Regions from separate parts of the Halotolerantifilum yawarlongkerapense genome, predicted to be linked through region 4. Evidence: riboswitches for the same ligand, from Rfam matches in the RefSeq annotation. Region 4 holds a riboswitch; each other region holds the start of a gene.
The links. Region 4 has a riboswitch for cobalamin ahead of cobT (nicotinate-nucleotide--dimethylbenzimidazole phosphoribosyltransferase). Riboswitches for the same ligand answer to the same signal wherever they lie in the genome.
Positions count from the first base shown of each region.

Region 1: linked by a shared signal. The riboswitch ahead of ACULM0_RS02985 (ECF transporter S component) and the one ahead of cobT (nicotinate-nucleotide--dimethylbenzimidazole phosphoribosyltransferase) in region 4 are both predicted to bind cobalamin.
Region 2: linked by a shared signal. The riboswitch ahead of ACULM0_RS07905 (ABC transporter substrate-binding protein) and the one ahead of cobT (nicotinate-nucleotide--dimethylbenzimidazole phosphoribosyltransferase) in region 4 are both predicted to bind cobalamin.
Region 3: linked by a shared signal. The riboswitch ahead of ACULM0_RS10995 (hypothetical protein) and the one ahead of cobT (nicotinate-nucleotide--dimethylbenzimidazole phosphoribosyltransferase) in region 4 are both predicted to bind cobalamin.

Region 1 is NZ_CP199719.1:605,673-613,524, forward strand. It holds gene ACULM0_RS02980 (DUF4440 domain-containing protein) at 31-747, opposite strand; cobalamin riboswitch at 828-1,019, shown strand; gene ACULM0_RS02985 (ECF transporter S component) at 1,111-1,611, shown strand; gene ACULM0_RS02990 (alpha-ribazole kinase) at 1,598-2,323, shown strand; gene ACULM0_RS02995 (hypothetical protein) at 2,447-2,620, shown strand; gene ppk2 (polyphosphate kinase 2) at 2,654-3,526, opposite strand; gene ACULM0_RS03005 (arylamine N-acetyltransferase family protein) at 3,606-4,361, opposite strand; gene ACULM0_RS03010 (hypothetical protein) at 4,524-5,921, opposite strand; gene ACULM0_RS03015 (choice-of-anchor O protein) at 6,034-7,852, opposite strand, start outside.
Region 2 is NZ_CP199719.1:1,621,366-1,629,217, forward strand. It holds gene ACULM0_RS07895 (heme ABC transporter ATP-binding protein) at 1-283, opposite strand, end outside; gene ACULM0_RS07900 (FecCD family ABC transporter permease) at 288-1,280, opposite strand; gene ACULM0_RS07905 (ABC transporter substrate-binding protein) at 1,280-2,257, opposite strand; cobalamin riboswitch at 2,373-2,553, opposite strand; gene ACULM0_RS07910 (ABC transporter permease) at 2,614-3,354, opposite strand; gene ACULM0_RS07915 (ABC transporter substrate-binding protein) at 3,335-4,306, opposite strand; gene ACULM0_RS07920 (ABC transporter ATP-binding protein) at 4,313-5,008, opposite strand; gene ACULM0_RS07925 (hypothetical protein) at 5,084-5,623, opposite strand; gene ACULM0_RS07930 (sensor histidine kinase) at 5,756-6,787, opposite strand; gene ACULM0_RS07935 (efflux RND transporter periplasmic adaptor subunit) at 6,899-7,852, opposite strand, start outside.
Region 3 is NZ_CP199719.1:2,217,967-2,225,213, forward strand. It holds gene ACULM0_RS10990 (RNA-guided endonuclease TnpB family protein) at 1-941, opposite strand, end outside; cobalamin riboswitch at 1,677-1,874, shown strand; gene ACULM0_RS10995 (hypothetical protein) at 2,022-2,537, shown strand; gene ACULM0_RS11000 (DUF4430 domain-containing protein) at 2,543-2,941, shown strand; gene ACULM0_RS11005 (hypothetical protein) at 2,943-3,449, shown strand; gene ACULM0_RS11010 (MATE family efflux transporter) at 3,578-4,918, shown strand; gene ACULM0_RS11015 (TMEM165/GDT1 family protein) at 4,931-6,004, shown strand; gene glmM (phosphoglucosamine mutase) at 6,008-7,247, shown strand, end outside.
Region 4 is NZ_CP199719.1:1,473,449-1,481,300, reverse strand. It holds gene ACULM0_RS07185 (redox-sensing transcriptional repressor Rex) at 1-363, shown strand, start outside; gene ACULM0_RS07180 (acetyl-CoA C-acetyltransferase) at 443-1,624, shown strand; gene ACULM0_RS07175 (MarR family transcriptional regulator) at 1,723-2,175, shown strand; gene ACULM0_RS07170 (DUF362 domain-containing protein) at 2,277-2,444, opposite strand; gene ACULM0_RS07165 (hypothetical protein) at 2,591-3,415, shown strand; gene gdhA (NADP-specific glutamate dehydrogenase) at 3,569-4,912, shown strand; cobalamin riboswitch at 4,923-5,106, shown strand; gene cobT (nicotinate-nucleotide--dimethylbenzimidazole phosphoribosyltransferase) at 5,213-6,268, shown strand; gene ACULM0_RS07150 (PucR family transcriptional regulator) at 6,375-7,852, shown strand, end outside.

The DNA of each region.
Region 1 (7,852 bases), 870 kb from region 4:
TTCAAATGGTTTCTCTCACAAAATATCTCTTCAGTTTCCAATATCGAAAAGTACGCGCCAGTCACCCGTCTCATCTCTCTTCCAAGTAGTGGAGTAGCTCCCCTTCTCGATGATCTTTTCCCCTGAAGGGATCTCGTAGCTACGTTCATAGGTCCCACTGGTGTGACCGAGGGTCCCGTCAACGGAAACCTGTGCCTCCAGCGGCTCCCAAATCAGTTGAAATCCCGGCTTATCGAAAAAACGCCTCATCGCAGCTCGGATCAGCTCTCGTCCGATCAGTCGGTTTTCACGGCCAGAGACCATGATCCCATGCTCATCGAAGCCTTCCGCGAATGCACTGCCGCCACCTTCCTGCACCGCATCGCAAAAGGCGCGGTCCGCTTCCATCAGCTCCTCCTCTGGGTTCACATGGACAGGCTCGAAGAGCAGCGGCAGACCATCGGGATCCACAAGGGCCAGGCTGCCCATCGCCTCTTCATAATCGATCGACTGATTATCGAACAGCGTTCGAATTTCATCTAATCGGTCGCTGTAAAAAGAGAGATGATTCGACTCCAGCATCCCTTCGAAAAGGCCTATGACCACACCATCGGATTGAAGCACCCGCCACTTTTTTCCCTCTCGATCTGGAAAACCACCATTTCTATGCCCACCATCGATCGTGCGAAAACCCAAGGCTTGGTAGAATGCCAAGGACTTCTCCAGATCCTCCGTCTTTAAGTTGATTGCCACATGTCCTGTCATCATCCGTTCTCCTTTCCCATATTTGTCCTTCTCTTGTTCTCTCTTGACTCTTGTTCTGACTTACACTACACTGGTAAATGAAAATACTACATACGCGAACAGGTGCCCCGGGTACGGGGAGAATAGGGAATCGGGTGAAAGTCCCGGGCGATCCCGTCACTGTATTCGGCGAGCAGACTCCTCATCATGCCACCGGCTGTAAGCATACAGCTGGGAAGGCGAGAGCCCTGCCTTGACCCGTGAGCCAGGAGACCTGCCTGTTCGTCAGCTCCCGACCCCAGGGGTCGGACGTAGGACGATGGTAAAGTCCACGGTCTTTTTGACCGTGGGCTTTTTTTCGTCTAAAAAATAAGAAGGAGTGATCACATGTCTTCATCCCAGCGCCGTATCCCTATGATTGGCTTGTTTCTCGCCATGAGCGTCATCGGCTCCCTCATCAAGATTCCCTCCCCCACGGGAACCATCGCCCTTGATGCCCTACCCGGCTTCGTCGCCGCCACCCTTTTCGGAGGCGGAACCGGTGCTCTGGTGGGCAGTCTAGGCCATCTTATGACAGCAGCCTCCGCGGGCTTTCCCCTGGGTCCCCTCCTCCACCTGTTCATCGCCCTAGAGATGGGGCTCGTCATGTGGTGCTACGCTTATCTCAGGAGTCGGGTGAACCGACCTTTGACGCTCGTCCTCACCATCCTGGCCAACGGGATTCTCTCCCCACTCGCCTTTGCCTTCATCCCGGGTTTCGGTATGGGCTTCTTCCTCGCTATGGTGCTACCACTTACCGTAGGCAGCGCGGTCAACGTGCTACTTGCCGATCTGATCGGTGAGCGGCTCATCGGTCGCGTAAGTGAACGTCGCTATGCGAACGAATAGGGATATCAGCCTACACTCTTTGAACGAAAGACAAGTCCTTGTCGTCGCCTGTGACTCCTGTGGGGGTATCGGGGAGGCTTCCGGTGATACCGTGATCTTTCCAACAGTTGACGTCGCCGTGCTAACGGCCCGGGTGGTCCTGATGGAGCTCCTTTCCTCAGGCGCCTCGCTCCTCACAATGACGGCCGCGGTCTGCAACGAGCCCGCAGTAGGCGATCAGGTCCGCCTCGGCATCGAAATCGCTCGCGAAGAGGGAAATTTACCTGCTTTCGAAATCACCCTAAGCACAGAAAAGAACATCCCCACCTCTCAAACCGGGATCGGTTTGACAGCCATAGGCATCTGCGACCGCGACAACCTGCGGATCGGTCGCACGACGTCCGGCCACCATCTCTATGCTGTGGGTCGCCCCAAGGTCGGAGAAGAAGTGGTGGCGGACGAGGGCGAGATCGCTACGCTTGAGATCCTGACCAAGCTGCTTCAACATCCTCAGGTGGTGGAGATTCTGCCCGTAGGCTCCGGTGGCATCGCTAATGAAGCCACCTGTCTCGTCGACACAAGGAAACATAAGATTGAGTGGCAGGTGATCCCCGGTTTGGATCTAGACAAGTCCGCTGGACCCAGCACAAGCCTCGTCATCAGCACACAGGGACCACTCGACCCATCGTTTCTTTCACCTTGTCCGGTCTACCCGATCGGACTGGTCCGATGACCCCTTCCCCTCCTTTCCCGCCCAGCGTTTGGGAAATATTCCAAGGTGCATCCCGCGGGATTTTGTGATAAAATATTGCCTGTTGAGCTCAATGAATCATAGCATCTAGCGGGAGGCATACAAGTGGTCAAAGATTTGAGAAACGCCCTGCACAAGCTTTCGATGTCCAAGAGACAGCGCATGGTGGCAGGTAACCAGCTCCTCCAAAAAGAGAAAGAAGCGCTGATCATCACGATCGCGGTCCTGATCACGAGCCTTCTCATCTCCGTGGGTCTGTTGATCACACATGCTTTTTAGTCAAAAGAGTCGCCCGAGCCGGGCGGCTCTTTTTTAATTATCGGTCACCTGACCCCCATAATGGTCCATAACAAAGGTCTGGTCGGTAATCGGCGGTCTGACGTACCGCTCCTCGACCTCCCGAGGTTCGAGTGCAATGGGTTCGGGCGTTAGGTCCTTATAATCAATCTGCTCGAGCAAATGACGGATGCAGTTGAGCCGCGCGTGTCGCTTGATATCGGCATCCACCACATACCATGGGGACTGCTTGGTATCCGTGTGCGCGAACATGACATCCTTGGCTCTTGAATAGTCCACCCAACGTTTGCGCGATTCCATATCCATCGGGCTCAGTTTCCAGCGCTTCGTCGGATCCTCAAGCCGGGCCTCGAAACGTCGCTCCTGCTCCTCATCGGAAACCGAGAACCAATACTTGATCAGGATGATGCCCGAACGAATCAGCATCTTCTCGAACTCAGGACAGGTCCTGAGAAACTCGCGGTACTCTTCATCCGTGCAAAAGCCCATGACACGTTCCACTCCGGCGCGATTGTACCAACTGCGATCGAAGAGTACAATCTCGCCGGCAGCAGGTAGCTTGTTCACGTAGCGCTGGAAGTACCACTGTGTTTTTTCCTTTTCCGTGGGGATACCAAGGGCCTCCACTCGGCAGATCCTGGGGTTCAGACTCTCTGTGATTCTCTTGATCACACCTCCCTTACCGGCGGCATCGCGCCCTTCGAAAATCACCACGACCTTGAGTCCATTTTCTTTTACCCACTCCTGGAGTTTCACGAGCTCGATCTGCAGTTTCCTCAGTTCCTTTTCATAGGGTTTCCGCTTCAGTTTCCGCCGTTTGATTCCCTCGATCTCCACTGTCTTGAAATTCTTCGATGAAAACCCCTCTTTCTTTTCCTTCTTACCCATGGAACTGCTCCTTTCCCTCTGGTGATCCACACCTTCTGATACACGTTACAAAGTGATATACATATACCCCCTACCACCGTTAATTCCCAACGAGTTCGGGAAAATGCCTTCGGAGCATCGATTGAAATGCAGCTGCATCTTCGAGTTGAATGACCCGCTTGTCGCCCGCTTCCGTCAGCAGAAGGCGGTCGTCGGTCAAGGAAACTCTTCCGTTTTCTGTGAATCGTGAGAGAATCGTTCCCTTGCGAAAGCGCGAGTCAGGTGCCTTGGCATAATGGTAGCACTGTTCCTTGAAATCCTGCAGCTCTCTGGCGACGGGACAAAGTTCATAGCAAAATGACCGTTCTCTCTCCAGACCCTCTCGCCAGAGAATCCTATTGTCATTCTCTTGTTCCAACCAGAACGTTCCGCGCTCGTCAGAGAATTTTTTATCCACCACCAAGGGGAACGGCTCAACGAAATGATCGCCAAAGCCCACATCCACCAGATAAGATGCACCCTTTATAGCCACCTCAAGCACCAGATGGTCAAAAAAAGTTCCTTTCTCTTCAACCCGAGCACCGAGCATCCGCACATCGAAGCCGATGACTTCCAGAAGCGCGGCGAAGAGACCGTTGAGCTCGTAGCAGATGCCACCTTTTCCCTGGTACAAAATCTTATTCTCTAGAGCTCTTATCTGCAGGTCGGGACATGCACCCTCTCGAATCATCAGGTTTTCGAAGGGAATGTGCTCGAGATGGCGCCGGTGCAGCAGTTGTAGCGTTTCATGATCAGGTCTGACCTTCCGATCGATAGCCAGCCGCTCGAGATATCGATCGAAGCTTCTACTCTCCACTACCCTTACCTCCTTTCAGATCCTAGCACAACTTGACATCCCTATCATAGCGCGTTAGCTCCCGTATCGCCATAGTGGCTGAATATTTAAGAAATCAGAAACCGGATGACCTCCGCAGATCGGTGGTCATCCGGTTTCTATGATCAGTAAATGGTGGGTACGTTAGCGTTTGCCCCCGGCGTTCGAACGCCCTTGGCTCTTGTCATCCGTCCGATTGCGATTGGATGGGGCCTCCTTGAAGGCCTCCACGACTGTGAAATGAATGACCGCCGGCACATTGTCTCCGAAATAGACCTGTTCACCACCGTTCATGATGGCCAGGGCGTAACGCTCACCGATTTCCAGATCTGGGAAGGACTTGAGCTTCAAGTTGTACTTGTAAAAGCCTCCCTCCCCACTGGCGACCGTGGCGCGAGCGTGCTTACCCGATCCGGTGTTCATCTTAAGCTCACCGGTGCTGATCTTGATCACGGCATCGGTGGTGCTGCCGGCGGGATCGTAGATCCAAATTTCCGGGGTCAAGAGGGGGTCGGACACCCAGAAACGAATGGGCGCACTACCCTTACCAAGCTCGAATTCCTCCTCGGTCGGTGGTAACCACAGGCCCAACATATCCGGCACGGTCAGTTCGGGGATTGCTTCGAGCAGGAGAATCACTTCACCCTCCTTCAGGCCCTCGGCAGTCAGGTGCAGGTGGTAGTGGGTCTTGCTTCTATCCTCAGCCGTCACCTGGATCACCATCGTATCGGGTAGCTGCGTGACCGTCGAATACTTCACTGTCGCGGCCTCGTGATTGGCTACAGCGTAGATCGACGGCAAGACCTGGATATCGGCCTCAAAGACATAAGGATAATCTTTTTTAGCGGGATCGAATCCAGGAATCCGCTTCCCATCGATCAGAATCGTGAAGAGCGTGGAATCACTGCTCAAACCGAGAACTGCTTCCACTTCATCCGCTTCTTCACCTTGACCTCCCTGGCCAGTCTCTACAACGGGGTCTTGGTTGGGTACAGTCGCATCATGGGGGTTATTCCCCTGGCCCTGGCCTGACTTTTCTTCGGGAACGACCGGATCTTCCGCTTCGTCATCGCTGACGATTGATTCCTGTTCTTCTTCAATGCCCTCGTCGTCAGCGTTTTCGTTCCCCTGTTGTCCGTTCTGGTGGCCCGGATTTTCTTCCGCTGGTGCTGCTGGTACTTCCTCATCTACCACCAGATCGATCGCCGGGGAGTCCTCCACTGCTTCTACAGGTTCGTCCGGAACCTCCTCTATCGGCACTTCGTACTTTTTCGCCTGTCCGGGGGGCACCGGCTTGTCTGGCTGATCCCACCCCTGGGTCTCCTCATCACTCACTTTCTCAGCGAGTACTTCGACTGATTCTTCTTCCACAAGTGCCGCTTCTTCTTCCGACATTCTCTCGGCCCAGATCGGAGATGCCCCCCGATTGGGCGCCTGGATAGGAAGGATGGCGCGACTTTGGGTGAAGGTACTACCCGTCAGGATAATCATGGCAAACAAGGCCAAGAACACCCATTTCTTTTGCTCCCTCAAGCGCCTCATATTGTTGTTCCTCCTTTACGAATTCCCCTAACCTCACGGATTGGCCCACCCACATTCTTGTGAGCCAACCCGATGTTCATGTACCGCGTATTACTTTTTACTCAGCCATTGATCACCTCGTTTTCTCATTGGCGGTTACCGTGAAGTGTACCGTTTTTGTGGCCGTGTTCCCCGATAGGTCCATCGCCTCGACGATCAGTTCATAATCACCGGCAATTGAAATTTTCGTACCCAAGAGATACTCCATGCCGTTGAGTAGAAGGGTCAAGTCGGACAGCTGCGTACTGTAGGTATCGGTGACCATCACCTCGGGTTTGGCATGCTGACGGTAAGAGCCCCCTTCTTCGACACCCTCGATCACGATCGACGGGGCTGTCTTGTCGATCACGAAGTCCACATGCCGGTCGGCCGTGTGGGTGCCAGATACAACGTTGACGACCAGTGCGTATCGACCCTCTACTGACAGGAGGGCCTCGTTGCCGATCGGCACTTCACCCCCATCCCTTTGCAAGGTGATCGTCGTTTCTTCGCCTTCGGTGTAGATGGCAAGGTCCACATCTTCACGTGTGTACTCACCACTTGTCACACCTGTGATTTCGATCACAGGCACTCGGCTGTCGATGGTGAAGTCGAGTGTTTTTTGCGCTGTATTGCCCGAGAGGTCCTCAGCGTAGACGATCATCTCGTAGGAGACCGCCTCCTCACTTGCCTCTAGAACGAAAGGCTCCGTGAAGATTCCGATGGCACCGCTCGAAGTCAACTCGTCATAGTCACCCAAAGTCACCTCGGCATACCATGTCCCCAGCTCGCTCAACACCACATCGATCGCCGCATCCGAACGGAGGACGTCGCCGTCATTCACGCCGGTAACGGTGATGATCGGTGGGATGTCATCGATCGTGTTGATCGTGCTCGCGATGCTCATCCCGCTCGGGATGATCCTTCTGAACATGACGTCACAGGAAGTCTCGCTCGCTTCGTTCCACACGGCGTAAAAGACGGAACCATCCGGCGACATCCGGATCTGGCACTCGGCCTGGGCCGCTGCCTTCTGACCCGTGTCCTTGGCCAACCAATCCCAAACGACCTTCGCTTCGCCGGGGTGGTTCCCCTGGCTATCGGGATTCGTCGTCTTGGTCAGGGTGTAATAGGTCTCGCCAAAGTCCGTGGTGTAGCTGTAGTAAAGATCCAAAGGTTCCTTGGTCTCTTCGTCTCTCTTTCCGGGATTCGTCGATGTCCCGTAGGTGACCCAGAAAACGGAAGTGTCCCGCTGGTCCTCGGGATAATCGGATCCCACGATCGAGGCCGGTCCGCCCACGAGCCTCGGCTCGATGACGGATTCCTTGTTATTGCTCTTCAGTGACAGGTTACGCATGGGTTCGAAGGCCCCTGCAGCGTAGGTAGTTTCAACGATCTCGCGTGTATCCTCATCTCGATCTTCACTACCCGTTCCGTCTCCGAGGCCGAGCTTGAAGAGCTCAGTATGAGTTACCCCACTACCTTCAGGATCCGTGGTAAAATTGTGTCCACCGTCGAAGGAACGACGGACGTACAGGTTATAGATATCGTTGCCGTTGCGCGCGGCCGCCCAGTTGGGCGTCCAGTCGAGGGCGATGGCCAGCATATCCCCGCGCAGGATTCCGCGGTGGGCCCTAGCATCATCATAGGGATTTACCCAGGAATCATCGGACAGGTTTTCCTCGGTCTGTTCCCAGTTGAGCACTTTCAAGCCCTCGCCCTTGCTGTCTTCGTCGTTGTTCTCGTTGATCAGAGTCTCACCAACGGAAACGCTGCTGATGTTAAAGTTGTCTTCCACCAGATACTTCACCGCGTAGGGATTGCCGGTATCGGCCTTGGCAACCTCCCAGCGTCTCATGAAGATGTCAGAAGGCCTTCCCTTGCCCTCTTCACCCATCTTGTAGACCATGACC
Region 2 (7,852 bases), 150 kb from region 4:
AGGTGAAGTCGTGCTGCGTATCCGCCTGCTGGGGGACCGAGGCGATGCGCTGGGCCAGTTCCTTTTGGCGGAGTTTCGCGAGGTCGTCGCCGCCGATGCGCACCCGACCGGAGGAAGGGGTCAGATGACGGAGCAAATTCTTCAGGAGCGTCGTCTTCCCCGACCCGTTGGGGCCCACGATCGCGTAGAAGCCCCCCTCTTCAAAATCCAGGGAGAGGGTCTTCAAGATCGGCTCCTCTCGATAACCGAAGGTCAGTCGATCGACATGAATGGCAATGGACATGAACTCACCTCTTTCTCAATAGCAGGAAGATAAAGTAGGGGGCGCCGAAGAGCGCCGTGATGGCACCGACCGGTATCTCGGCCGGCGGGATGATGGAACGGGCGATGGTGTCCGTGAGGATCAAAAACAAGGCGCCGCCCAGGGCCGAGGCCGGGAGCAGGTAGCGGTGGTCCGATCCGATCAGAATCCTGAGGGTGTGCGGGACGATGAGTCCCACGAAACCGATGATCCCGCTCATGGATACCGCTCCGGCCACCATGAGGGAAGTGATTCCCAGCAGGATGCGGCGGACCGTCTCCACCTCGATCCCCAGGCTCTTGGCCTCGTTGTCCCCCGTGAGCATCACGTTGAGGTCGCGGGAGAACAGACAGGTGGCTCCTGTACCGACGAGGATAAGCGGGGTGAGTAGCGTCACCTTCCGCCAGTTCGCCGCGGATACGCTACCCATGGTCCACAGGTACACCTTCTCGATGGCCTCGCGGTTGAGGATCATCATCAGGGAGATCATGGCCGACAGAAAGAAACTGATGGCGATTCCCGCAAGAAGTAGTGTCCCTACACTCCGGCGCTTGTCCACCCCGGCGATCTGGTAGACGATAAAAATCGTCAGCAGTGCCCCTGTGAAAGCGAAGAAGGTGATCGTGGAGAGCCCGGCCACCGTGCGCTCGCCAAAAGTGATGATGGCCAAGGTGGCCCCCAGCGCGGCCCCAGAGGAGACCCCCAGGACGTAGGGTTCGGCCATGGGATTCTTAAACAGCCCCTGGTAGGTGGTCCCGCTGATGGCCAGCCCCATCCCCACGAGTCCGGCGAGCAGGACCCTGGGCAGACGAATCGACCAGAGGATCTTCACATGCATGGGCTCGGTGCTCGAACCGGTGAACAGAATACCTAGGGCGTCGATGAAGCTGATACGGGCGGCCCCGAAGGTCGTGGCCAGGACCACGAAAAAGAGGAGGGCCAGGGCCAACCCGATGACGGCCCTGGTCCCCCGGGCCACTATTCGAAGGCCCCGGGGTGGATCAGGCGGGCCATGGACTCGAGTCCCTCGGCGAGACGGGGGCCTTGGCGATCGAGCGTGTTGTTATCGATAGGGAGTACGCGGTTGTTTTCTACGGCGGAGAGCTCTTTATAACCTTCGGTTTGAGAGAAGGTCTCGACGACATCACCAAAGGCCGAGATGAAAACGACCTCGGGATCCTTTTCCATGAGGGTCTCCAGAGAGTACTTCCAGCCCGTGGCATCGGCTGCCACGTTTTCTCCACCGGCCATAGCGATCATATCGGAGATAAAGGTGTCCCCTGTGGCCGTGTAGTCACCGTACTCACCGAAGCCCACCACGTAGTAGACGGGTGGTTTCTCCAGCCCGGAGACGCGCTCTGTCACTTCGGCGACGGTTGCCTGCATACCCGCGATCAATTCGTCGGCCTTATCGCTCGCGTCGAGCACAGTCCCCACCTTCTCGATGGTCTCGTAGGCGCCCTCGAAAGAACTCGGTCCGTAGAGGACGACCACGGTGAAACCCAGGTCCTCCAGATTGTGTAGCACCTCTTCTTTGAAATGAGTGGAGGCGATGATCAGATCGGGGTCGAGGGCCGTGATGGTCTCGAGGCTGGGGTCGGACAAGAGGCCGACAGAGTCGATCTCGGAGACTTCCGCCGGGTAGTCACAGTAGTCCGTGCGGCCCACCAGAAGGTCCGCCCGGTCCAGGGCAAAAATCGTCTCGGTGATGCTCGGGGCCACGCTGACCACGCGCTCCGGCTTCTCCTCGATGGTCACGGCGCGACCGTTGGAATCGGTGATCACCATGGGATAGCGAGATCCGGAGGTCTCCTCTGCCCCCTCATCTTCTATCGATTCTTGCGCTGCAGGAGCCTCGGGCTCAACGGTATCGGCCGGTGTGGCCTCGGTGGTGCATCCGGCGAGCAGGCCCGCCAGAACCAGTGTCATCATGAACAACCAGATCAGTTTACGCATGTCAATCTCTCCTTCGTTTTCTAAAAGTTTTCGTCACATGAAAAAAAGACCCCACAAAGTCGGAGTCTTAGATTAACAAGCAAAGATTACTTGTGCACGGTTTTTCCCTCCGAAATCGTGTCGATCTAGGGGAGCTGGTCTCCTGGCTCGCGCGTCATCCTAATCCCGGCCTTCCCAAAGCGATGGCTTCAGTGGTCTCTCGGGGGTCGTCTGCGCTTACAGTAGCGGGGGCTGCACCGGCATTGCACCGGTTTCCCAATGAAGTCCTCTCGGACACTCACCCTAGCGTATGATGCTTTTTATTGTGTGGCCTCGGGCCCATTATACGTTACATCCCGGGGAAAAGGCAAGCCCTTTCACACCCGGCGGTAGAGTAGCAGATCGAAGCCCCTCTCCATCAGGCCGGCGACGAGCACCGCCACGAGCGCCCAAGCGAAGACACCCGCTGTATTCAGGTAAATCTTCTCGAGGTGCATGGCCGCACCGATTCCCGATCGAGGCTGGCTGAGGACCTCGGCGGCGATAATCACCTTGAGTCCAAGGCCCGCACCGGTACGGATCGCAGCGCGAATGGCACCGCCGATGGCCGGTAAATAAAGAGCCCGCCACCGTTTTTTCCGGTCCAGCCCGAAGGACCGGACCATCTCGATCAGACGGATATCGATACCGTCGAAACCGGCGAGCAGCGTTTCGTAGAGCGTGGGAAAGAGAATCAAGAAGCCCACAAAGAGCGGGGCACGTGAGGACTGCAACCAGATCAGGGCCAACAGGATCACCGCAATGGTGGGAACGCTCCTTATGGTGAGGAGCAGTGGTCTTAAGAAGAGTCGAACCCCCCGCCTTGCATAGGCAGCGGCTGCGCCGGTCAAGGCCAGACCAAAGGAAAGAACCAGGGCGATCAGGCTCCTAAGGAGCGTGGCCCCCACGTGTCCATAGAGCTTGGGACTGGGGATCATCTGCCCGAGGACCACCAGCGTTTCCACCGGAGAGGGGAGCAAAATCGGCTGACCCACCAAAGTAGCGGCAAGCTGCCAGAGGAGGATAAACCCTAGCGAAGCGAGAAAGAGCGGCAGTCGATCACTGGAAAAGGCCTTCATCGGGTAGACTCCCCCCGATACTGGCGGGATTGAAATCGTAGAGCACTTGGTAGTAAGCCATCAGGGCTTCTTGGACCTCAGTGGCCTCTCGATGCTCGAGGTTGTTTCGCGGCATACTGGCGGCCACCAGCGGACCCTGCATGCCGGTCTCGAGCGCTTCCATCAGCGCACCCGTCTCCTCGGGATTTTCGTTCGCATAGGTCACACTCTCCGCCAGGGTCGCCTGCATGCCCTCGAGGATCTCGGGGTAATTGTCCGCGATCTCATCCTTAACGAGCAAACCCGCCTGGGGATAGGACGTCTCGAGGCCAGTGACCTCGCGCCAGGCTTCCTGAAGGTCCATGGCAATCTGGGTGTCGGGGGCCTTTCCCATCACCGCGGTGAGCATGGGCTCTGGCATCATGGAGTAGTTCACCTGTCCAGAGATGAAGAGTGGTGCCAGCTCTGTGGCACCGGTCACGTAATTGAGGGTCACGTCGGTTTCGGGATCGAGCCCCTTTTGTGAAAGAATATAGCGGAATAAAATATCCGGCGACAGGTTCTGACCGATCATGTTGATCGTCTGACCCTTTAATACATTCACATCTTCAATCGGTTCGGGTCCGGCGATGTACAGGTTGCCCCAAACATCCACGGAAGCCAGGCGGTACGGTAGGCCGTCGTTGTACAGCTTGGCCGCCAGATTCGTGGGGGCCACGGCGAAGTCCGCCTCGCCGTTGACAAGCTTGGCCACCAGGAGATCTGTGGACATCACGATCTCATAGGTGATCGTGGCACCCTCGACGAACTGGGTCTCTTCGGCGATGGCCTTGGCCAGTGCAAGCACAGGCGTCCCATTGGGCACGACCACGTGGAAGGTCTTGCCTTCGTAATCAGGTGTCTGCTGACAACCGGCCAGGAGGCTGGTGGCAAGCACGAAAACCATCAGGAGGATAAGTACATTCTTTTTCACGGGACATCAACCTTTCTTGATCCGTTCGGTGACGGACGCTTTGATCTCGAGGTAATCGGTACGCGTAAGCCGATCGGGCCCCCGATCATGGGCGCCCAGTTCATAGGTCGCTCGTTCCACCAGCGGTCGGTCGCTGGCAACGAGGAGACGGTCGGCCACTTGGATGGCCTCCTCCACATCGTGGCTGACGAAGAGGACCGCCGGCCGGTAGTGGCGGAAGAGTTGTAAAAAAAGTGCGAGCATGCGGTCCTTGGTCCCCACATCCAGGGACTGAAAGGGTTCATCCATCAAAAGGAGCGCGGGTTCGTGGGCGAAGGCTCTGGCCAGGGAAAGTCGCTGTCGCATACCGCCGGAGAGCGCCGCCGGTTTGGCCTCGGCAAAAGCGGTGAGACCCACCTCATCGAGAAGCGTGTCCACCAGGTCCCTACGTCCCGGGGCCACGACCAGTTCAAGATTCTGCCGGGCCGTGTACCAGGGGAGGAGACGGTCTTCTTGGAAGACCACCCCCACGCGGCCGTCGACACCCTCGATTCGTCCGGTAGAAGGGTGCTCCAGACCGGCCAAAAGGCGGATCAGTGTCGTTTTGCCGGCACCCGACGGTCCCAGCATGGCCAGGATTTCCCCTTGGTCCAGGGAGAAGCTGAGCCCCTCGATCACGGACAAGGTATCATATTTTTTCGTCAGTTTCTCCACGCGGATCACGGGCCTTCTCCCCTTTCTTCAACGTACTCATTCTAACATGTTTTTCCACGAGAAAAAAGCGCAGCCCTCAACAGGCTACGCAATTTCAATCGCTTGGTTCGAATCATACTCGCGGGAGGTTTCTAAGTAAAGTTGCACCGGGTAGGTGGTGTGGAGGACCTCGTTGCGGTCCACGAAAAGCCCCATCTCATCGAGAAGCCACATGACCTCCTCCACGGTGAAGGCCTGGTGTGGTTTGATCCTGCTCCCGGCGATCTCCAGCAGACGATCGGTCAGCCGATTCTTCTCCCCGTGGCAGAGCATAAGGATGCTGAGCTTCCCGCGCTCTCCCAGGAGACAGGTCGCTGCGGAGAGAAGGGCACCCGGTGCTTCGATGCACTCGAGCCGGTGGGCGATGATCACCCGGTGAAAGTGGTCTCCCCGAAACCGGGACAGGGTTTCGGGCTCCGTCGTAAAGATCTCCAGACCCTTGTCGCGGGCGCGGGCAACGAAAGCTTCGTCCCGGCCGACCAAGAGAATCCGCTGGCCGGATTTTAACCCCGCTAGTAGTTTCTCCGTTGATTTGAAAGACTGCTTCTCTAGAAAACGTTCGTAATGCTCACGACATCCGTCCATGGGATGAGCCCTCCCTTCGGGTCATTTTCCATACTGTACTTTACCATTTGAGGGCGTTAAGATTCAACGAGTATGACAGAAAGGTCATATAAATATTTGTTAATAATTTCAAAAAAATAGACCCCTGGGGGTCTAGATGGCCGTGTGGATCTTGAGGACCAGATCGATGCGCAGACCCGGATCGAGATTCTTTATCTCCAGCGAACCGCGGAAGAGCCCCTCCACCATGTTCAGTGTCTGGTAAAGGCCGATGCCGGCGGTATTGGTGGACCGGTCTGTGGTGAAAAAAGGATCGAAGACCTTGTCCATATGCTCGCCCGCGATGCCGCTCCCATTGTCTAGGATGGAAAGGCGCAGCTCATTGTCGAAGCAGCGGGCCTTCAGCGTCACCGTGGGCGCCTTGATGCCCTCGAAGGCATGATGGGTTGCGTTGTCCAGAAGATGCTTGAGGACGCGCTCTAGAGCCGCTTCGTAGGACAAGATCTTCCGTTCGCACCCCTCGGTGAGTAGCACGAAACGAACGCTGGAAAAATTCTTCTCGTAACTGAAGAGGACACGATCGAAAAAGTGCTTGAGATGAAAGAGCGAGAGCGCGTTCTCATCATAGAGATTCTCCGAATTTTCGATTTCGCTGATCAGCCGGATCATGGCCTGCACATCACCATCCATGACCCGGACATCTTTGTTCAGTTCGTCGATCAGTCCGGACATCCGCTCTTTGTCCGAGGCATCGCAAGCCTCGCGCAGGGCGTCGAGCTGTTTGTGCATGTAGGATTCCAAGGTGACAAGGTTGCCCAGTGGTGTGTTGAATCCATGGTTGATGCCGCTGACAAAACTCTTGAAGGCATCGCGCTTGTGGCGGAAGAGCTCCCGCTCCTTGTAACGCTCGAGATCTTGGAGGGCCGTTTCCAACGCCTCCTTCTTCCGCTCAAGGGTGGACGTGCGTTGGGCCACCAGGTTTTCCAGATGATCGCGGTAGGACACGGCTTCCTGCCACAAATAGCCGACGATACCCCCGTAAAGGGCACCAAAAATCGCGGGGACGATGTATCCCCTTAGCTCAAATACCGGCGTCCGGATGAGCATTTTCTGAAAAACAGAGGCGAAGATCAGGAGCAAAGCTCCCAGTAGTACGGACCCTAACAGTCTCGTGGTACGAGTCAATATGACCACCTCTCTCCCTATACCCTACTTTACCCCATAATCGCAAATGTTAACCAAAAATCACCCACCCCTGCTAATAGCAGGGGTGGGTGATGCACTTTTTCTAAGGGATCACTCGACGCGCAGTCCTTCTTCCAGGTCGTTGTCGATCTCAAGAACAATCTCGTCATCGACAGCCAGACCCTCGGTGACCTCCACATGGTTGTCCCCTTCAAGGCCCAGGGTGATCTCCCGACGCTCGAGCGTGCCTTCGGAGACCAGGAAGACGAAGGCCCTATCCCCATCCTCATAGTAAGCGGTATCCGGTATCCGGATGACCTCCGTCCCTTCGTTCAGGACGAGTTCCACATCCACCTCTTGGCCCAGGACGGCCTTTTCCATCCCGTCCATAAACTGTAGCTCGACGACCACCTTGCGTTGTTCGATGCCCAGGTCGCTCACCTCGGTAATGACCTTGGGGTGGATCTTCGTGATCTCGGCGGATGTCCAGCCATTGCCGTTATCCAGCGAGATCCGGGCCTTGGTGTCGAAGGAAAGGTCCCCGATGTGCTCGGCGAGTACGCGGGCCTCGATCTCGAGTGTCTCGAGATCAGCAACCTCGACAATCGGTTGACCCGGTTGCAGGAAGTCACCCACCTCCACGAAGAGGTCCACCACCGTGCCGTCGAAGGTCGCCGGGATAGTGTAACCGCTGGCAATCAATTTGTCGATCCCGGCGATCTCGGCGTCGATGGCCGCCATCTGCGCTTCATACTGACCCTTCACGTTACCGGAGGCCTGCCTTCGTAGGAGGGCCAGTTGGCTGACGGCAGAAGACCGTTGGGCCTCCAGGCGCGCCACCCGATCTTCCGCTTCTTCCAAGGCCTTTTGGCTGATGGCCCCGGCACTCTTCAGTGCCTTGGCGTCTTCCAAGGCTTTTTTGGCAGCCTCCAGGTCCACGTCGATACCGCGGATCACAGCCTGCTGGCCGGCAATCTGGTCGCTCTGGGCTGGGCCCAGGGCTTCCTGCATGGTGTACCGGATGGAAGCGCGCTGGGCTTCTAGGGCTTCTTTTTGCAGGTGTAC
Region 3 (7,247 bases), 740 kb from region 4:
CTCAGTGTTTCCAGTACGACCACTTGGTTTTCGTTGGCCAACCGGGTACTCAGTTTGTGGGCGAAGTCTTTTCGCTGGTTTGCTATATGAACATGTAAATTGGCTATTTTTTGTGCTACCTTCTTGTGATTCTGTGAATCGAGCTGTTTCTTTGCCAACTTCCGTTGGAGCTTGGCCAGCTTCTTCTCCGACGCCTGGATGTACTTGGCTCTTTCGATGAACTCGGTGTTTTCACCATTGTAGATGGTGGCGAAGGTCTTGAGGCCAAGATCAACACCGACGGCTTTCGAAGCGTCAATACTCTGGATCTCCAAGGGCTTTACCAACTCGATCGTCTCTTCGAGAGCAAGGGAAACATAATACTTAGAACCCTTCAGGGTGATCGTCGCTTTTAAGATCCTTGCATGACCCCCTCTGACTTTCTTGAGTATCCCCTTATTTCTTGCTGTCTTTACTTTTGCCATGGACACCTTCCCAAGTTTCGGTATCTTGATGTGAGAAGAACCAATGATTTCGATGTTGTTATTCGTCATCTTGGTTGTATAGGCCTTCTTAGCGCTACGTTTTGATTTGAACTTCGGATATCGGTTTTGACGAGTGAAGAAGCGAACGTACGCATCTTCGACATGTTCACAAGCCGCTTCTAAAGCAAATTTGTCGACCTCTTTCAAGAAACCATAGTCCTCAGAGGACTTCAGTGGCACCATGGTCTCCTTCTTGTATCTACCAACCGAAAGTTTCTTTCCATTCTCCTTATAATAGGTTTTCCTCGCATCGAGATACTTATTGTAGATTAACCTGGCACATCCAATGTTCTTGTTGATGAGAATCACCTGTTCCTCAGTAGGATAAACACGAAGAACAAGGCCATAGTGTTTCAACTGAAGACCCTGCTTAGCCAATACCTCGTTTTTTTCTTTGACCGTCATTCGTTTACCCATGAGTACTCCTTCTCCTTTTGAGACTGGCGTATCTTCGGATTTGATTTTCATCAGTAGATGTGCATAATTCCATCTGTGAGCTGCAGCAAACTGCATTCATTTCATTCTTGGCGAATCTAAAGTATTGTCACTCATCATGTCTTTGGGGTATGAAAACCCAAAGCTGCGACTCGAATGTATATCGTTACCACTTCAAAGTTCTTCTGTCAATGAAATCACCTTTCTATTATTGTAACATATGTTCTGTTCCTTCGACAGGAAATATTGAGCACATTGCGCGAAAAAAACGCCCTAACTCACGACTGAAGTCACGAGTGTGCGGGCGCTAAATTATCAAGAGAGTCAGCAGCTTTAAGCTCTTTGACTCTTTGGTGTAGTAGTTTTGCACCACGAGAACCATATTGAGATTGTGCTTTTCGATAATCAGTACAAGCTTTCTGTAGTTTGTTGTTTTTGTAGCATAGTTGCAAGTCAACACCCCCAAAAACATTTACCTATTAGGTAATGCTTTATAACTCAATTATAATCGATATGCTAGTGTGAGTCAAAATATATTGTGTATCTTGCTGATCTAAAATTTCATCAACCACAGAAAATCGCAAAAGACTCTGTTTCGCAAAACGATCTTGAGCGAGTAAGCTATTAATCTTCAGATTGTGCAGGACAGTAAGAGTTCAAAGGTTCATGGTTAGAATGGGACTTTCTTTACGAGTGACATCACTTTCTGATACAATGAACATGCATAATAGGTAGTGGTTGTGTTTACGAACACATGAAAAGGGAAGCGGGTGCAAGTCCCGCGCGGTCCCGCCGCCGTAAGCGCGAGAAAAATTCCCTCCGATAGCACCACTGGGTAGTCATCTACCCGGGAAGGTCAGGGGAGTTTTGCATGTCTCGCCGAGCCGGAAGACCTGCCCTACCAATCGAACACCGACGCCTTCACGGGGATGGAGGGGTGTTTTTTGGGCTGGCGGACTTCTCAAGATTCCGCCTTAAAGCTTCAGAAAATACGAAACCTCCCCGCTAAAAAGTTGGCGCCGGGAGGCATTTTTTTGCACAAAATAGGAGGAGGAAACCCGGGTGGGTAGAAGAGAAGATGAAATCTGCTATCCCTTTATGGCAGAAGAAGGGATGTTTTGCGACTACGAGATCCTGACGGACGGGCTATCCAGCCAGTTGGGCCTCTGTCATGCCCACGCGGGCGAGGTCAAGGACGGGCGGCTAGGGGAAGACCTCCTCTGGCTGGTGGAGATGGCCCTACACCTGAACGGTTCGGTTCGGGGAAAGCTGGCGGTGGAAGAGGCGGATCTTGATCGTTTGCACGGTATGTACGATTGTTATCGTAGCCTCGTGCCAAAGGCTTTTACCCTGCCGGTGGGAACGGTCCTGTCTTGTGAACTGCACCTAGCCCGGCACCGGGCCAAGGAAGTGGTGCGGATGCTCCACAGGATCGAGGGTGCGCCGGCAATTATAATCCGGTTTTCAGGACTACTGGCCAATCTCCTCTATGCCATGAGTTGTTATGTGGAGAGTCAGGCGGAAGCAGACCTGCCGGTTTTCACTTCGAAGAGTTATCAGATGAGCGGAAAGGAATGAAAGTAATGAATAAAAAGATCATGACCATCGTACTGGTGGTGGCCCTAGCGGCGGCACTGTTACTGGGGTACAACACCTTTCTAGCCCCCAAGGCGGTAGAAGGGGACAAGGCCGTTACGATCACCGTCACCCACGCGGATGAGGGAATCGATGAGACATTTGAGTACCAGACGGACCAGGATTTTCTCCTGGCCCTCATGCAAGACCACCAGGAAGAGCTGGGTGCTACTTTTGAGGAGTTTGATTTCGGCATCATGGTCGCGGGACTCATGGGCTACGAGGCGAACGAGGGCGCCCAGGAGTACTGGCACCTGATCGTCAACGGACAGGACGCGGTGACGGGTCCTGGGGAAGTGCCGCTCACCGATGGCGACGTTTACGACTTCGAACTCAGGACCTGGTAAGATGCGTGCCAGGGAACTGGTGCTGCTGGGCTTATTCAGCGCGGCGCTGACGGCGGGGAAGCTGGCGCTTAGCCTGATTCCCAACGTGGAGATTGTCACGCTTCTTTTCATCTTGTTCACGGTGACGCTAGGGGTGAAGAAGACCCTTCTGATTTCCTTTGTTTTTGTGACCACGGAGATCTTGATCTACGGGTTTTCCACCTGGGTCCTGATCTATTACCTGGTCTGGCCTCTGCTCATCTTTCTCACGGCGGGACCGGGTAGGCTGGTGAAGAGCGAGTACGGCTACGCCATCATAGCGGGGCTGTTCGGTCTTTCATTCGGTCTCTTCTTTGCCCTGGGCGAGTCCCTCTTCTACGGAGTAGCCTACGGTTTCACCTACTGGCTGAGGGGACTACCCCTGGATTTATTGCACGGTGTATCGAATTTCATCCTGACCCTGGTCCTATGGAAACCGCTGAAAAAATTCCTCGCCGATCAGGTGGACCGCTACCTAGCGGTGGAATAATGAGATCACGACGCTCTCGCATCGGGGGCGTCTTTTCTTGTCCGCTAGTAGGAAGGCCCTTCCATTTTCCCCTGTACCGCTTTTCTCCTGACTATGATAAAATCATGGGGTGGAGGAGGAACACACCTATGAAGGAAACCATCAGAGAAATAATCGATCTCACCTGGCCGATCATGGTCGGGATGCTACTGCAGATGTTCCTCGGAACCGTGGATCTAAAATTCGTCTCGCGTCTGGGTACGGAGGCCGCTGCGGCGGTGAGCCTGGGCACCTCTACCATCGGGGTGATTTTTGTTTTCACGGCGCTGATCGCCACGAGCCTCGTGGCCTTGGTGTCCCAGGCCGCGGGGAGAAAGGACCACGGGGGTGTGATCTTGGCGGCCGGCGGCGGCCTGCTTCTTTCCGGTGTGGTGGGTCTTGCCCTCACCCTGGTTCTGCCCCCACTGGCAGGACCGATCGTCAGCCTGCTCTTTAATCCGAACCCGGCCGTTCACCGGCTCACGGTGTCCTACCTGCAGGTGGTCTTTGCCTCGAGTCTTTTCGTCTTTCTATCGGCCGCGGGCAGGAGCATTCTACAGGGGAAGAAGGATACGCTCACCCCGCTTAAAATTTTGATCTTCTCGAATCTCGTGAACATCGTCCTCGATCCCTTTTTTATCTTCACGCTGAACATGGGCATCCGCGGGGCGGCCGTGGCCACGATGATCGGTCATCTGATCGCTGCGGCCCTTTTCCTCAGAGTGCTCTTTCACGAGGTCTTCGGTGGTAAGCATATCTTTATCGACGCGGTTTTTGTAAAAGGCTACAGGCGCTTTCAGTCGCTGATTCACATCGGGGGCTACGCCAGCCTCCAGCAGGTGACCCGACCGATCACGGGCCTTCTGATGTTCCGGATCGTCTATGCCGTGGGCGGTAACAGCGGCACGGCTGCCTTCGGCATCGGAGGCCAGCTTTTCGGCTATACCTTTGTCTTTCTCACGGGTCTGAGCCTGGCGGTATCGATTCTGGTGGGCCATGCCATCGGATCGCTCAGGATCCAGCGCATCGAGTATCTGATCAACGTCAGCATGCTCCTTGCGATCACCAATGTGGTGGTCTTCGGATTTTTCTATCTGCTCATTCCCGAACAGCTCCTCGGCTGGTTTTTGCAAGATCCCCAGGTGATCACCAAGGGGGTGAGCTACCTCAAGATCGTCTACGGAGGGCTTCTCTTCGTACCGATTCCCATGGTGCTCGGAGGGGTCTTCAACGGGGCGGGGGCCACGGTCTATCCCATGCTGGCCTCACTGGTGGCCAACCTCTTTTTTAAAGTTCCCGTGGCCTATCTCTTGGCCACTGTGTTAAAATGGGGACTGGACGGCGTTTGGGCGGCCATCGGACTCTCGGTGATCGTGGAAGCGGCCGTGATCTGGTATTTTTTCAAACACTGGCGGGCTACATCGCCGGTGGGATCAACAGAGGAAAGCTAAGGGGGACAAGCGGTGTTTATTCAAGACTACCTGCGGGCGGTGGTGCTGATCTTTATGGCCGAGATGGGGGACAAGACCCAGATCCTGGCCATGGCCTTTGCCACCCAGTACGGGGTGCGGCATATCCTGTCCGGGGTCGCCATAGGCGCTTTCTTCAACCACGGGCTGGCCATTTTACTGGGTACCCTGATCAGCCAATTCCTACCCCTATTGGTGATCGAGATCGTGGCGGGACTTTTGTTTCTTAATTTCGCCTTTACCTCCCTTTCGGTGGAAGATGCCGACGCAGAACCCACACCGGCCAAGTTCGGTCCGGTGGTGACGGTGGCCCTGGCTTTCTTTCTGGGGGAGCTGGGGGACAAGACCCAGCTGGCGGCCATGAGCCTGGGGGCCGCGAGTCTTTTTCCCTTTTTCGTCCTGCTCGGGACGGTGACCGGTATGGTGCTGACCAGCGGCATGGGGATTGTGGTGGGTCGCAAGCTCGGGGACAAGATCCCGGAGTTCGCTATGAAAACCGGTGCCTTCGTGGTATTTCTCTTTTTCGGCCTAGAAAAGGTCTTGGGCTCGAGTGCGATCGATACGCTGCCCATGACACTGGTTTATGGGGTCGTGGTGGTCCTTTTGATCCTCGGGGTCTTCATGATCCGTCGCTTCAAGGGTGAGATCGCCGAGCGGGACACGGTGCTCAAGAAAAGAGCCCGCGCCCTTGCCGAGATGCTCAAGACGGTGGAGGAGCAGGCCAACCAACTGTGCCTGGGATGCACGGTCTGCGATGGATCGGCCTGCCTGGTGGGCTACATCAAGGGGATTCTTTCTTGGCACCTCAGGGAAGGAAAGACCATCGACTTTATCGATGAGTCGCGGATCAACCGCCTGGATAACAAGGGCTTTAGCCCGGAGACGGCCAAACACACGCTGGATTTACTCCTCAGTTACTACCGGGAGCATCCGGTGGAGTACAGAACAAACGAATCGCTACACCACCTCCGGCATAGCCTGGAGATGATGATTTTTCAAGATAGGCTGGAGGCCCCGGATCTGGAGGCCTATGAAACTTTGCTCAACAGAAGATGGGAGGCGCTTTAGACGATGGGAAAACTGTTTGGCACCGATGGGGTGCGGGGTATTGCGAATACAGAGCTGACGAATGAACTGGCCTACAAGCTGGGGCGGTTCGGAGCGCACGTGATCACAGGTGGTAGAAGGGACGCCAAGATGCTGGTGGCCAAGGACACGCGGGTCTCGGGGGATATGCTGGAGGCGGCCATGGTCTCGGGGATCCTGTCGGCTGGCGTGGATGTCATTCGGATCGGCGTCCTACCCACACCGGCCCTGGCCCACCTGGTGCGGGATTTCGGTGCCGATGCCGGTGTCATGATCTCGGCGTCGCATAATCCCGTGGCCTATAACGGCATCAAGTTTTTCAATGAAAAGGGGCTCAAGCTCACCGATGCCATCGAGGAGGAGATCGAGGCCTTTATCCTGGAGGACAAGGACCTAGCGCACATCCCCGTGGGGACGGAGATCGGCCGGGAGACCCAGGTTTACGAGGCGGAGGAACTCTACACCAGGTACCTGATCGAGACCATCGATGTGGATTTCAAAGGCCTTGCCGTGGCCCTGGACGGGGCCAACGGGGCGGCCTCTGATGTGGCCCCTCACACCATGCACAAGCTCGGAGCCAAGGTAAAGAGCATGCACACGTCCCCGGACGGTTTTAACATCAATGAACACTGCGGGTCGACCCACCCGGGGGACCTGGTCGAGGTGATGAAGGCCGGCGGCTATGATATCGGTCTGGCCTTCGATGGCGATGCGGACCGGTTGATCGCCGTGGATGAAAAGGGCGACCTGGTGGATGGCGATAAGATCATGGCCATCTGCGCGAGGCACCTGAAAGAAAAGGGTCTTCTGAAAGAAAACACCGTGGTGGCCACGGTGATGAGCAACCTAGGCTTCCAGCTGGCGCTCAAGCGCGAAAAGATCAACCTGGAGATCACCCAGGTGGGCGACCGCTACGTGCTCGAGCGCATGCTGGAAGGCGGATTTTCCATCGGTGGGGAGCAGTCGGGTCACATTATTTTCCTCGACCACAATACCACGGGCGATGGGCTACTCAGCGCCCTGCAGCTGATGGCCGTGATGAAGGAGACGGGAAAACCCCTATCGGAACTGGCCAGTATGATGGATACCTATCCCCAGGTGCTGCAAAACGCACGGGTGACCAACCAGACCAAGCACAGCTATACGGATGACGTCGAGATCCAGGCGGCCATCCAAAAGGTGGAGGCCCACTACGCTGGAGAGGGACGCGTGCTCATCCGGCCGT
Region 4 (7,852 bases):
CTGGGACAGGCACTGGCGAATTACACGAGTTTTGGCGACTACGGATTCAAACTGCAGGGGATCTTCGATATCAATCCCCGATTGGTGGGAATGCGCATCTCCAATACCGATGTCTACGATATGGAGGACTTGGGAGCCTTCATCAAAGAGAAGAACGTGGAGCTCGCCTTCATCTGTACGAACAAGGAAGGGGCACAGGATGTGGCCGACCGACTGGTGGAAGCCGATATTCGCGGTATCTGGAACTTCGCACCGGTGGATTTGAACTTACCGGAGGAGATTGTGGTGGAAAACGTCCATCTCATCGATGATCTGCTTACCCTTTCGTATTTTTTAAAAGAAAAGCCGGAAACCGAAGCCTAGCGCTTCGGTTTTTCTTTTGCACCGACCCGCCAAGAGGGATATAATGATGAGTAGGGATACGAAAGGGAGGTAATGACAAATGAAAGAAGTAGTAATCGTAAGCGCCGTCCGGACACCACTGGGTAGTTTCGGCGGAATGCTCAAGGACATCACACCGGCGAAACTCGGTAGCATCGTGGTCAACGCGGCCATCGAACGGGCTGGAATCCAGCCGGTGATCGTGGATGAGCTGATTTTCGGATCAGTGCTCCAGGCCGGCCACGGCATGGGCGTTGCCCGTCAGGTGGGCCTCGGTGCCGATCTACCGGTGACGGTGCCCTGTAGCACGATCAATATGATCTGTGGCTCCGGGCTGAAGACGGTATCACTCGCCTACCAGGGCATTGTGTCCGGTGCGGGGGATGTCTACATCGCCGGGGGTACAGAAAACATGTCCATGGCACCCTACCTGCTCAAGAAGGGCCGATGGGGACAGCGTATGGGCAACGGAGAACTCTACGACCCCATGGTCAACGACGGTCTCTGGGATGTCTTCAACGACTACCATATGGGTGTGACCGCCGAGAACCTGGTGGAGCAGTTCGACTTGACCCGCGAGGAACAAGACGAGCTGGCCTACGAGAGCCAGATGCGGGCGGCCAAGGCAAGGGAAACCGGTCGTTTTGACGATGAGATTGTGCCCGTGGAGATTCCACAGCGAAAGAAAGATCCAATTCTCTTCAAAGAGGATGAGTATATCAAAGCGAACGCCACGCCCGAAGGGCTCGCGAAACTCAGACCTGCCTTCAAAAAAGACGGTTCGGTCACAGCGGGTAATGCCTCCGGGATCAACGACGGGGCCGCGGCGCTCGTCGTGATGAGCAAAGAGAAGGCTGACGAGCTGGGTCTGAAACCCCTCGCGACGATCGTGGCACACGCTTCTGCGGGTGTCGATCCCAGCATCATGGGTACGGGCCCGATCCCGGCGACGAAAAAGGCCCTGGAGCGAGCTGGCATGACGGTGGAAGACCTCGATCTGATCGAGTCGAATGAAGCCTTCGCAGCCCAGGCGCTCACCGTGGCCAAGACCCTCGGTTTCAAGAGCGAGATCACGAACGTGAACGGCGGCGCCATCGCCCTCGGACACCCCATCGGTGCTTCCGGAGCCAGAATCCTGGTGACGCTTCTCCACGAGATGATCAAGCGCGATGCCAAGACGGGACTTGCGACGCTCTGCGTCGGCGGCGGTATGGGCGAAGCCCTGATCGTCAAGCGCGACTAAATCCATAGACCCCAGAAAGCCTGGCCTTGCGCTAGGCTTTCTTTTTTTTCGAGGTCATGATAGAATGAGCGAGAAGAGTTATCAACGGGAGGAATGCCATGGCCAACTATACGCATCAGATCAAGAACATGACGCAGAAGACGGCGAAACGGCTTCTCGTGCTCCACAAAAAGGGCTTCCGAATGAACCACCGTCACGGGCAGGGACTCGATTTGCTCGATCTCTTGGTGATCAAAACCCTGGGCGAACAGGGGCAGATGAAGCTGCTCGAGCTCCTCGCTCTTCTCGAGGTCGACCGGCAGACCATCAACGGTGTGCTTGGGAAACTCCACAAGCGTGGTTATCTCGAGCGGGAACAGTGTGAAGAGGACCGTCGGTCTTACGAGGTCTATCTGGGTGACCGGGGCAAGGTCGTCTACCAAGAGCAGATTCCCACCTTTGATCAGATGATCGATTTCATCTTGGCGGATATGACGGTGAACGAAGAGAAGGCCGTCCTGAAGTTCCTGAGCAAACTCAATCAGTTCCTCAGCCAAAATGAGCCGACCTAGGCTCTTTTTTTCGATGGTAAGCCGATGCTTGCAGCGTATTTTGGGATGGACATAGAAAAAGCACCGATACCACGTGCGTGGTATCGGTGCTTTTTTAAGACTTACTTGGGTTGCGGTGCGTCTACTGGGCAGACATTCGCGCAAGCGCCACAGTCGATGCAAGCATCTTCGTCGATCACGTAGATGTCACCGGCCGTGATGCAGCTCACTGGGCACTCAGGCTCACATGCGCCGCAAGCGATGCAAGAATCTTCAATAAAGTATGCCATAGTTCATACCTCCTTCAAGATGATGTTTTCAACTTTACCTGTTATTCATTATAATTCTTGTATACAATGTAAACAAGACAGGACACGTGAAAAGCATCACAAATCCTTAATTTATAATGATTTTCAATACTTTGGGAGGTATGACTATGCGCGTAGAAGCGTTGGTGGGGAAAAGTGGAACGGGCAAGAGCTTCAAGGCCATTGAACTGGCCATCAAGCGGGGCGTCGATCTGATCGTGGACGATGGTCTCTTGATTTCGGACCGCGTGCGGCTCACGGGAACGAGTGCGAAATCCGAGCAGACCAAGATCGCCGCGGTCAAGCGCGCCCTCTTTCTGGACGACGCGCACCGGCGCCAGGCTAGGGAACTGTTGGAGAAGGGTGATTACGACCACATGCTGATCATCGGAACCTCCATCAAGATGGTCAACCGTATCGCCGAGGCCCTCGGGGTTGATCCGGTCGACGAACTGATTATGATCGAGGAGATCAGCACGGAGGCCGAGATCAAGAAGGCCCGGGAAGAGCGTCTTTTCCACGGCAAGCACATCATCCCCCTGCCTACCCTTGAGATCAAGCGGGACTTTTCCGGGCATTTTTTCGACACGCTCCACGCCTTCATCAAACGTCGGCTTGGCGGTGGGGTGGTCGAGGAAAAGACCGTGGTGCGACCGACCTTCTCCCAGATGGGACAGTTCACCATCTCCGATCACACCCTGTATCAGGTCCTGGAGGAGGCCGTTTGCCGCGCGGCACCGGAGATGCATCTCGAGAAGCGGCGCATCTACCGACGCCAGGGAGGACTGGAGATTTTGCTCGAGATGGGGCACGACTACCCCCTCGAACGGCCCCTGTCAAAAAGTCTGAAAATACTGCAAATGGAAGTGTTCCAGGCGCTTGAACACATGACCCACCTCTATATCAGGGACCTGACAATCGTGTCAAAAAATTTATATGTGAAAAAGCGTTGACGCGGTTGTCACTCTTCAAAATTGTGTGTTATAATGCACGTGTATGACAGATTGCGTAAATTTTTAACAAACTTTCTGCCACGTTTCTGCCACGAAGGGAAAAAAATTTTTGGAGACGGGAAAACGATTCCCGAAAAAAGGAGAGGTTGTCCAATGAAGTACATTGAAGAGGTTTTAGAGCAGGTTAAAGCACGCAATGCATCCGAGCCGGAGTTTATCCAGGCGGTTGAAGAAGTATTTGTTTCCCTCGAGCCCGTACTCGAGCAGCACCCCGAGTGGGTTGAGGCCAATATCCTGTCTCGCATCGCCGAGCCCGAGCGTCAGATCATGTTCCGCGTACCATGGGTGGACGACGCCGGCAACCTCCACGTGAACCGTGGTTTCCGCGTACAGTTCAACGGCGCCATCGGCCCTTACAAGGGTGGCCTCCGTTTCCACAAATCCGTGTACCTCGGCATCGTGAAGTTCCTCGGTTTCGAGCAGATCTTCAAGAACTCTCTTACGGGTCTTCCCATCGGCGGTGGTAAAGGTGGTTCTGACTTCGATCCCAACGGTAAGAGCGCAGGCGAAGTGCAGCGTTTCTGCCAGAGCTTCATGACAGAGCTCTACCGTCACATTGGTCCTGATGTAGACGTTCCGGCTGGAGACATCGGTGTGGGCGGTCGTGAGATTGGCTATCTCTACGGCCAGTACCGACGTATCCGCGGCGCCTTTGAAAACGGTGTGCTCACGGGCAAAGGCCTTCCCTACGGTGGATCACTGATCCGTCCGGAAGCCACTGGTTTTGGTATCGTCTACTTCGCCAACGAAGTACTCAAGCACGAAGGCACTTCTTTCGAAGGCAAAACGGTTGCCATCTCGGGCTTCGGTAACGTATCCTGGGGTACTTGCCAGAAGGTTCGCGACCTCGGCGGTAAAGTGGTCACTCTCTCTGGTCCCGATGGATACGTTTACGATCCAGACGGTGTAACGACGCCTGAGAAGATCGACTACCTCGTGGAAATGCGTAACTCCGGCGCTGACAAAGTGAAGCTCTACGCTGACAAGTTCGGTGTGGAGTACTTCGAAGGCGAGAAGCCTTGGGGCGTGAAAGCCGACATCTTGGTTCCATGCGCAACACAGAACGAAATCCACATGGAAGACGCCAAGAAAATCGTTGCAAACGGCGTAAAATTCGTCATCGAAGGTTCGAACATGCCTACGACGAACGATGCTCTTGAGTTCCTCCAGAAGAGCAACGTGATCGTTGGTCCTGCAAAAGCAGCCAACGCTGGTGGCGTGGCCACATCTGCACTTGAGATGAGCCAGAACAGCATGCGTTACAGCTGGACAGAAGAAGAAGTCGACGCCAAGCTCCAGGCGATCATGAAGAATATCCATGACAACGCCATGAAAGCTGCCGGCGACTACGGATTCGGATACAACCTCGTGGCCGGTGCCAACATCGCTGGCTTCGTAAAAGTTGCCGAAGCCATGCACGCACAGGGTAATTACTAGAATCAACCAAAAATGAATCACTCGATGCGGTGCCCCACCAGGGGAGAATAGGGAATCACGTGAGAGTCGTGAACGGTCCCGCCACTGTAACGCCGAGCGAACGGACGAAAGGCCACCGATCCTTCTTGGGATTCGGGAAGGCGTCCCTAGCCTAGACGCGAAGTCAGGAGACCTGCCACATCGATCGATACACCATGGATTAGGTAAGGTCCACGGTCCCGGGAAGCAGTACAGGCTTGTCTGTGCGCTCCTTGGGATCCGTGGGCCTTTTTTCATTGGTAAAAAGGAGGAGAAGAGAACATGACCAGCGAGAAATTGAACGAGGTCCTAAGGAACATCGAACCGCTGGATCCCGAGCTGATGAAGACCACACGCGCCCGAATCGACGGATTGATCAAACCACTGGGCAGCCTCGGGGAACTGGAGGACCTGGCCGTCCGTCTTTCTGCCATCACAGGACAGATGCGCTTTCGATTCGATAAGAGGGCCACCATCGTGATGGCTGCGGACCACGGGATCACAGAAGAGGGGGTATCAGCCGCTCCCCGGGATATCACATGGATCCAGACCCTCAACATGACCAAGGGAATCACGGGCGTCTGTGCCTTCGCCAAGGAGGCGAGAAGTGACCTGTACATCGTGGACATCGGTGTGGACCGTGATCTGGCCGGTGCGCCGATCCACCACAAAAAGGTCCGTCGGGGTACGGCCAACTTCACAAAGGAAGCGGCCATGACGCGGGAAGAAGCAAGACGTGCCCTCGTCGTCGGCATCGAGATGGCCGAAGAGGCAATCGGAAAGGGAGCGCAGCTAGTGGCCATCGGGGAGATGGGCATCGGCAACACCACACCGGCCACGGCGGTGATCGCCGCTCTAACCGGCGCCGCGGTCTGCGAAATCACGGGACTCGGTGCCAATCTACCGGCGGAAAAACGCGCCCACAAGATCGCGGTGATCGAGAAGGGACTCGCCCTGCATCACCGCACACAGGCCGACCCACTGCATATCCTCTCTTGCGTGGGGGGGCTCGATATCGCAGGGATGGCCGGGGTGATCCTCGGGGCAGCCGCCAAGCGCGTCCCCGTGATCATCGACGGTGTGATTGCCGCGGCGAGTGCACTGATCGCCGCCGGACTCTCCGAGTATGCCACCGCCTACATGATCGCCAGTCATGCTTCTGCCGAGCCGGCCGCCGGGGTGGCTCTGGAGCATCTGGGCTTGAAGGCGCCCATCGATTTGGGTCTGCGGCTTGGCGAAGGTACCGGTGCCGTGATGATGATGCCGCTGGTGGACATGGCCTCGGCCATGATGGCCCATATGATCACCTTCGAGGAAGCGGGATTCTCCCTCGAATGATTTGTCGAAAATTCACATCGAAAGCGGTCTTCTCGTTGAAGAAGGCCTTTTTTGTTGGTAGAATAGAAACATAGGCGTGAAAAAGCGAAGGAAGAGGTGGCCGGCCGTGTTAAAGGACTCTAGTGTGAAGGTGAAGGAACTGCTGTCTCTTAGCACCCTTGGGGAAAGCGTTATCCTGTCGGGTGAGGTCGGTTTGGATCGCTGCGTGAAACATATCAATATCATGGTGGATCTGGATATCGAGAAGTGGATCGCGGGAGAAGAGATGATCCTGACCACGGCCGAAGTGCTCGACAAGGCGGATCGGGACAAGCAGATTGACATCTTGGAGGCCCTCGATCACGGAGGGGTGAGCGGGATGCTGATCAAGGTCCAGCCTTATCGGGACACCCTGCCTGAGGATTTTCGAGCGCGAGCCGATGACCTGGGGTTCCCGCTGATCGAGATTGCCTATGATACGGCCTTTACCGACATCATGTCCGGGGTCTACAAGATGATCTACGATCGGCAGTCCGAGGTGCTCCGTCGGGTGGAGACCATCCACAACGATACCATGGCCGTGGTTCTCAAAGGAGGAGATCTGAGCGATATTCTCAAGAGCCTTTCCAGGACGATCAAGAACCCTGTCTTCGTGAAGGATCATTATTTTGAAGATCTCTATTACCACAACGATCTCCGCGATCTGATGCTCAACAAGCTCGTGGAAAATGTAGAAACAACTTTCCGGCGGAACAAGAGCCTGCGAAAGCTTTCGAAGGTTTCCGTGGATCGGGTGCTCCTTGAGGATGGAGAGGTCGACCGTTTGCTCGTGCCCATCGTGGTGAAAAACCAGGTTTTTGGCCACATGGTCAGCTACGGTCTCTACGAACCGATCTCCGAGTTCGATAAACTGAACCTCGAATCCGTATCCAATGTCATTGCCCTGGAGCTCCTCAAACAACTTTCTGTTCAGGAAGTGGAGAACCGCTACAAGGTGGAATTTTTCGAAGATCTGGTCTCGCTCGACGCATACCGCCGGTCGACGGCCATCGACCGAGCGGCGAACCATCGTTTTACCGCTGAAGGCGCCTATGCCATTTACAACTTGCGATTATCCCAAAATCCAGTGGCACGCGATGCCATGGGCAAGATGGGGTACCTTTTGGAACTGATCCTGAAGGATAAGGGCAGACCCTACTTGATCGCCGTGAAGGAGTCGGAGGCCAACGTGCTGATCCAGTTCCGATCGGAGGAGGATTTTGAAAAGATCGCCGGGAGGATGGGGACCCTTTTCTATGAAGTACTGTCTAAAAAGATTTACGACGAAGGTCTCCTGGTGGGGATCGGTCGCCTTTACCAGCGGCTCGACGATGTCCACTGCAGCTTGAAAGATGCGCTCAAAGCCGTCAAGGCCGCCGGGCTCATGGTACCATCCGATCCTGTGATTCGCTTCGATTCTTTGGGTATCTATAAGGTACTCACCAACGAGGCGATCCGAGATGAACTAGAAATTTTCTACCGTAGGACACTGAAAGATCTCGTCGCCTATGATGAGAAGCGAGATACCGAGCTGATCAAGACCCTGGAGGTCTACTTCGAGTGCAA